One region of the Rhodococcus globerulus genome, then DNA from elsewhere that is predicted to be linked to it. Evidence: riboswitches for the same ligand, from Rfam matches in the RefSeq annotation. Region 1 holds a riboswitch; each other region holds the start of a gene.
The links. A riboswitch is a leader RNA that binds a small molecule or an ion and turns the genes downstream of it on or off. The one in region 1 is predicted to bind S-adenosylmethionine.
Positions count from the first base shown of each region.

Region 2: linked by a shared signal. The riboswitch ahead of KYT97_RS22305 (aminotransferase class V-fold PLP-dependent enzyme) and the one ahead of KYT97_RS12505 (LLM class flavin-dependent oxidoreductase) in region 1 are both predicted to bind S-adenosylmethionine.
Region 3: linked by a shared signal. The riboswitch ahead of KYT97_RS27460 (LLM class flavin-dependent oxidoreductase) and the one ahead of KYT97_RS12505 (LLM class flavin-dependent oxidoreductase) in region 1 are both predicted to bind S-adenosylmethionine.

Region 1 covers NZ_CP079698.1:2,762,313-2,764,576, forward strand. Annotated here, with positions in the region: gene KYT97_RS12500 (type 1 glutamine amidotransferase domain-containing protein) at 1-498, shown strand, start outside; SAM riboswitch class IV at 949-1,062, shown strand; gene KYT97_RS12505 (LLM class flavin-dependent oxidoreductase) at 1,114-2,199, shown strand; gene KYT97_RS12510 (NtaA/DmoA family FMN-dependent monooxygenase) at 2,223-2,264, shown strand, end outside.
Region 2 covers NZ_CP079698.1:4,902,235-4,904,498, forward strand. Annotated here, with positions in the region: gene KYT97_RS22300 (BCCT family transporter) at 1-625, opposite strand, end outside; SAM riboswitch class IV at 1,168-1,282, shown strand; gene KYT97_RS22305 (aminotransferase class V-fold PLP-dependent enzyme) at 1,337-2,264, shown strand, end outside.
Region 3 covers NZ_CP079698.1:6,031,737-6,034,000, reverse strand. Annotated here, with positions in the region: gene KYT97_RS27465 (stealth family protein) at 1-365, opposite strand, end outside; SAM riboswitch class IV at 778-891, shown strand; gene KYT97_RS27460 (LLM class flavin-dependent oxidoreductase) at 981-2,207, shown strand; gene KYT97_RS27455 (NtaA/DmoA family FMN-dependent monooxygenase) at 2,227-2,264, shown strand, end outside.

The DNA.
Region 1 (2,264 bases):
GGAGGTCAGGAGGGCGCTGATCGCATGCGCAAGTACATTGCCGATCTGCAGCCGGCGCTGAACTCACCCCACGTTCTCGAAGAAATCGACTCCGATACCTACGACGTGGTCTTTGTTCCAGGCGGACACGGGCCGATGGAGGATCTCGCAGTGTCCAAAGCCTTCGGCGAGCTTCTCGTGAAATTCTTGGACGCAGGCAAGGTTGTCTCGGCAGTCTGTCACGCACCGGCAGCGTTGCTCCCCGCGCGCAGATCCGATGGAAGCTGGCTGTTCGACGGTTACAACCTGACCTCCTTCACCAACGAAGAGGAGACCCAGGCAGGTTTGGCGGACAAGGCTCCGTGGCTGCTCGAAACGAAGCTACGCGAGCAGGGCGGCAAGTTCTCGAATGCTGAGGCGTGGTCCCCCTACGTCGTAGTGGACCGCAAGCTGTACACCGGACAAAACCCGGCGTCGTCCAAGCCTCTCGCGGAGCGAATCATCGCGGACTTGAGCTGAGCTGTCGAAGTTTGTAGATCTCAACGACGGAGCGAAACCCCTAAACGGAGTGCTACACGTACCCGCTTAGGGAATCGTTCTGTCCGGGAGCGCTTTTCCGTTGGTGCAGAATGATCCAGGTCTGCGCATAAACCGACTTCGCCTTCATTATCCCTCGATGCCGACCACCGAGATACCCACCTTCTCAGATGCTCTCGCGCGAAAGCCTGTGGACGGAATATGCGGCGATAGAGTTACATCGAGTCATGATGCGTTTCCAGTTCGAGCTGGTACCGGTGGACGAGGTCGAACCGTCGAGCCAGATACGCAACCAGGAAGACCCGAGCACCGCACATCTTCGAATCAGCCGGATCTCAATGCTGGACACCACCCGAAAAACCGGATAAGCAGCGTTCCATGTTGGGGTGCAAAGGTTTTCGGCGATGATTGTCCGTGTTAGATTTGAGCCACGGTCATGAGCACCAGCATCAAGCCCTGGCTTGCTGGTCGGCAACCCTCCCGCGCGGTGGGGTGCTCCAGGTGACGACCCGGCGGCATCTGCAATTGATTCCGCAAGCGCGCAGGGTGAGGGTAGAGCCCGGCGCGTGTCCGCACTCATTCGAAAGGTCCCCGGTCGTGGTTGGATCACCTGGTTTCTTGCACTTTGCAATCGAGTTGGACGGCGCGGGAAGCCATCCCGCTGCATGGCGGGTGTGGGGTCACCCACCCGCCGAGCTACTATCGCCTCGGATTCTTCGGTCGAGCGCAGCGACCGCAGAGGCAGCCGGATTCTCATTTGTCACCTTCGACGACAGGGTGGTGCCGGAGGGCACACTGCACCCGGTGGGCAGGTTGGATGCTGGGGCTCGCGCGGCGTACCTCGCCTCGACGACAGGGCAGGTTGGGCTCGCCCCGACAGTGCAGGCCCTGACAACCGAACCGTTCCACCTCGCCACCCAACTCGCCAGCCTCGACCACGCGTCAAGAGGCCGCGCTGCCTGGGTGGTCGGTGCGGACAACTCCGTCGACGTCAACGAAGCCGTCGGCTTCGAGCCCCGAAGCGCCGAGGCCGCGAGCCGCGAGGTCCGGGACGTCGTGGACCTTGCACGCCGACTGTGGGATTCGTGGGAGGACGACGCTGTCGTCCGCGACCCCGCGACCGGCCGCTACCTCGATCCGGACAAGGTCCACCACGTCCGGTTCTCCGGCGAGTTCTTCGACGTCGTCGGCCCCCTGATCACTCCACGGTCCCCGCAGGGCCAGATAGTCGTCGTGGGAGACGCCGATCTCGGCGTGTCGGACCTCCTCGACGTCGTGCTGGTGTCGGGCCATGACACGTCCGCGATCGCCGAAGAGGCGGCCCGGCAACAGGGTCTCACCTTCGCCGACATCGAGGTAGTTTTCGACACCCCCGACCAGACGGCACAGTCGCGGCTCGCCGCGCTCGACGAGCATTCGCCGTGGCCCGACCGTGGACGGCTCCGTTTCACCGGTTCGGCACCCGACCTCGTCGATCTGCTGAGTTCCCTTGCCGGCATCGTCGATGGCGTCCGGATCCACCCCGCCGTCGTCACAACCGATCTGAAAGTCCTGCGCGAGAGCGTCGTTCCTACGCTGCAGGAATTATCGGTGCACCGCGCCCCTCGGATCGGCGCAACCCTGCGCGAAACGCTCGGGCTCGAGCGTCCCGTCAGCCGCTACGCATCGTCCACAACCCGCTAGTTCAGAGCCAGAGGAGTTTCGCCATGACCACTCCGAACACCGGAGCGCCCTACGACGCCGAGGCG
Region 2 (2,264 bases), 2.1 Mb from region 1:
CGACGCCGAACAGGGTGCCGACGATCGCAACGACGTCGATGGCGTGCCCGATCTTGCCCTCGATGCGGGCGCGTCCGAGCAGGGGTTCGAGGAGCCAGCGGATCGACAGCGGGCGACCCTTGCGGTAGGTCATGTACGCCAGTCCGAGGCCGACGACAACGTAGATTGCCCACGCGTGCAGGCCCCAGTGGAACATCGTCAGTTCCATTGCCTGATTTGCGGCCGCGTCGGTCGATCCTGCTACCCGGCCCGCGACCGGCGGGTCCACGTAGTGCGAAAGTGGTTCTGCCACTCCGTAAAACACCAGACCGATGCCCATGCCTGCACTGAAGAGCATGGCAAACCAGGACATCATGCCGAACTCGGGCTGTTCGTCGTCGCGGCCGAGTCTGATGTTGCCGATCCGGCTGATCGCGCAGTAGAGCGCAAAGACCACAAATCCGGTGGCAGACAGGATGTACCACCAGCCGACACCATCGGTGATGGCGTTGTTGAGGCTCTGGAAGGCGTCGGACGCAGTCCCGGAGTAGATCACAGCAAAGGCGATCAACCCGAAGATCACTATCGATGCCGGGACGAATACGGGTTTCCGTAGTCCCCTCCACGCGTTTTTGACCGCAGTCATCTCGCTCCTTCACACAGTTCAGCGTTCTTGTCGCACTCCGGCGACATCGTCGACGCGCTCAGCCCTCGTACGGCGGCCACAGGTCACGTAGGTGGGCATGCGCTCGCACCATCGCAGTAAAGACCGGGCTATTGCTTTGCAATTCAACGTAGCTGCGCAGTTCTGGCGACTCAAATGAATGAAAGATGGTGCAGTGTTGACGAATCTGCCGGTCTTGTTCGACTATCGATCTGTATTTTGTTGCTGTTTAAGGATTCTCGTAATCGTTTGCTCGAAATCTGTTCGAATCTCTCTGGAATGCAAGGAATGAAGGGTCAATGCGAGATTCGGAACGAATCGTATTTGTCAAACTCGGTGAATGATTCTGTAGGTCAAGCGCTTATGGCCCGTGAAGGCTCCTCGGAAGGTTGCGGTGCCACGGAGGCCGAAACGTTACCGTGATGGTGGTCACCACGAAGAGATGTCGGGCGATTTGTCGGAGTCGAGAGCGTGTTCTGCGTTGGGGTTGACAAGCCGGTTGACTCCTGCCATTCTCGTTTGCAGGTCACGAGTACCAGTGTTCAGCCCCGGCTTGCTGGTCGGCAACCCTCCTCCGCGGTGGGGTGCTCCGGGTGACGACCCGGCTGTATCCGAAAACGGATTCGGCAAGCGCGGACTCTTCCGGGGACATCACCCGAACGAATGAGTCCTTGAACGTGAGGATTGTCTTCGATGACTGCTGTTCTGAGTGCCGATACCTGCACCGCTCCCATTGCCAAGGTTTCTGGCGCCGACCTACAGGTTCCCCTCGTCCAGGGTGGTGAGTGTTCCTACGCGAACTTCGACTACGCAGCGAGCGCGCCCGCATTGGCCCAGGTCACCGATCGCATTGCGGAACTTCTTCCCACGTACGCCAGCGTTCACCGCGGTGCCGGATACGCCTCCCGGATCTCCACGCTGACCTACGAGAACGCTCGCGAATCGGTTGCTCGCTTCGTGAACTGCGCTGACGATCAGGTTGTCGTCTTCACCCGCAACACCACGGACTCGCTCAATCTTCTCGCTCAGTCCGTGCCCGGCAGCACCGTCGTTCTCGACGTCGAGCATCACGCAAACCTGTTGCCCTGGAACGACGCTCGCATCGTCACGGCCGCCGATACCGTCGAAGAGACCATCGAGCGCCTGATTGCGGAACTGTGCACCAAGCCCGCCGCGCTCCTCGCCATCACGGGAGCGTCCAACGTGACCGGCGAGATCCTGCCGATCGCACGCCTCGCGGACATTGCACACCGTTGTGGTGCACGCATCCTCGTCGACGCCGCTCAGTTGGCTCCCCATCGTCGTATCGATCTGCAGGAATGCGGAGTCGACTACCTCGCGTTCTCGGGTCACAAGCTGTACGCACCGTTCGGTGCCGGCGTCCTCGTCGGTCGCCGCGACTGGCTCGACGAGGCCAAGCCGTACCTTGCCGGTGGCGGCGCTGTCCGTGAGGTGACGCTGGAATCCACCGAGTGGGCCTGTGCTCCCGCCCGTCACGAGGCCGGTTCGCCCAACGTCCTCGGTGCTGCTGCAATCGCCGCAGCCTGCGACGCACTGACCGCGCTCGACTTCGACGCCATCTCGGAGCACGAGAAGGCGCTCACCGCTCAGTTGACCGACG
Region 3 (2,264 bases), 3.3 Mb from region 1:
TTTTCGATGGGCAAAACGATCTCTGTGTCGGACATCGACCACAGTTCGATCTGAAGTCCGATATTCGCGCCGTAGTTGAGACCACTCGCCAGATGAACACGCGGCCGAAAAAGTCGAAAGATGCGGGCTTTTGGTGTGGTGGACAGTGCGCCGTCGGCTATCAAGAGCGCTGGACTCTTCTTAGCGTCGAGAGTCTTCGAATAGAAGGGTGTGTTCTGGCATCCGTCGATCAGCGCGCGGCGCAATTTCTTTCGGTTGTCCCAGTTGACCGCGATGACTGCTCGTTCGTCGTTGCCGCGTACGAGGAGGTATTCGACACCTGCCGCGTCGAGAATATCGCGGATGAACAGCAGGTCCTCGATCATCGCTTCGAGCGGGGTTGTGGTGACGATAGGGAGGGCAAACCGATTCTTGAACCGCACAGTTTCCGGACGGTCCTCCAATCGAGCGCGCACGGAGGACGAGACGGGTTTCACTGTGTCAGTGGTGTCCTGCTCCGGGGGTACGAAGTAGATGTCGTGCGGAGCGGGAGATTGTGTGATGACGTGCCTTTCGATGACAGGGCGCGCGGAGGCGGTGTCGTGCCAGTCTAGTCGGGAATTGGAGCGATTCGTGTTGGTGGGGAGTTTGCGCATACTCGGTACCGACACGCGAATTCGAATCCTCGAGAGTGAAAAGGATCGGGTGTCGGTTGTGGCAGGTGGCGCGTGGTTTCTGCCATCTTCTGGCATCTCGGGTTCATAGGGACCAAGCGCTGTTCTCGATACGATCACAGCAGGTGCAGAGTTCCAGCGACAAGGACCGGCTAGCTGGACGGCAACCCTTCATGCCGATGGGGTGCCCCGGGATCACACCTGGCGACACGCGTGGTGTGTGTCGCAAGCGGCAGTTGCGGCACTACCCGTCAGTGAAAGAGGGCTGACGGTTCTGCGGCCGGCACTGTGCGCTCCCGAGTAGTCCTCGAACAGGAGTAGAAGCCGATGACCTCCACCCTTCCCATCCACCTCGCCGTAGCGCTTGACGGCGCCGGCTGGCACCCGGCGGCCTGGCGAGAACCCCATTCGCGTCCGAGCGAGCTGTTCACCGCGTCGTACTGGACCGATCTCGTTACTACAGCCGAACGCGGTCTGCTCGACTTCGTGAGTATCGAGGACAGTCTTTCCGTACCGGGTAACCCATTCGAGCCAGTCGGTGACGCAGTCGATCGTGTGCGCGCTCGACTGGACGCACATCTCGTGGCAGCCAGGCTGGCACCGGTGACGCGCAATATCGGGTTGATTCCGACGATCACCACGACGCATACCGAGCCGTTTCATGTCTCCAAAGCTGTTGCAACACTCGACTACACGTCGCGAGGCCGCGGCGGGTTGCAGGTGAAAGTCTCAGCGTCCGAAGCGGAGGCCTCGCATTTCGGCCGGCGCGATATCCCCGCGTTGACCGAAGATGATCGGGCGTTGCTGGTTTCAGGCAACCTTCCCGATTTCGTACGGGATCTGTTCGAAGAGTCGGCTGAGGCCGTCGATGTGGTTCGGCGCCTCTGGGACAGCTGGGAGAATGACGCCGAAATTCGTGACGTGGAGCATCGACGGTTCATCGATCGAGACAAGTTGCATTACATCGACTTCGAGGGCAAGTACCTATCCGTGCGTGGACCGTCGGTCACTCCGCGGCCGCCGCAGGGGCAGCCACTTGTCGCAGCTTTGGCACACCAGCGCGTTCCGTACGAGCTGGCTGCTCGAACAGCCGATCTGGTGTTTGTGACTCCTCTCGACGATGGTCAGGTGCCCTCGATTCTCGCCGAAGTGCGGGCGGCGCAGGAACGGGTTGAGCGCTCGGGCGAACCGCTCCGGGTATACGGCGACATTGTTGTGTTCTTCGATGCGGCAGGGGAATCGGGTCGAGAACGACTCGACCGCCTGGACAATGCGTCGGGTACCCAGTACCGCTCTGATGCACTGATCTTCACCGGCACGCCGGCTGAATTGGCCGATCACCTTCTCCGCTGGCAGCAGTTGGGGATCGAGGGCTTTCGTTTGCGACCCGGTGTTGCCGTGGACGATCTTGACACGATTGTGAATGACCTGGTACCAGAACTGCAGAAGCGCAACGTATTCCGCCCAGCGTATCCAGATACGAATCTCCGCGGACTTCTCGGATTGCCGATCGACGTCCCCAACCGCTACGCCGCCGGCACTCCGGCTGCCTGAACAGACGAGGAATACTTTCATGAGTTCTCAGCAGCGTAAGCAGGTCATCTTGGGTGC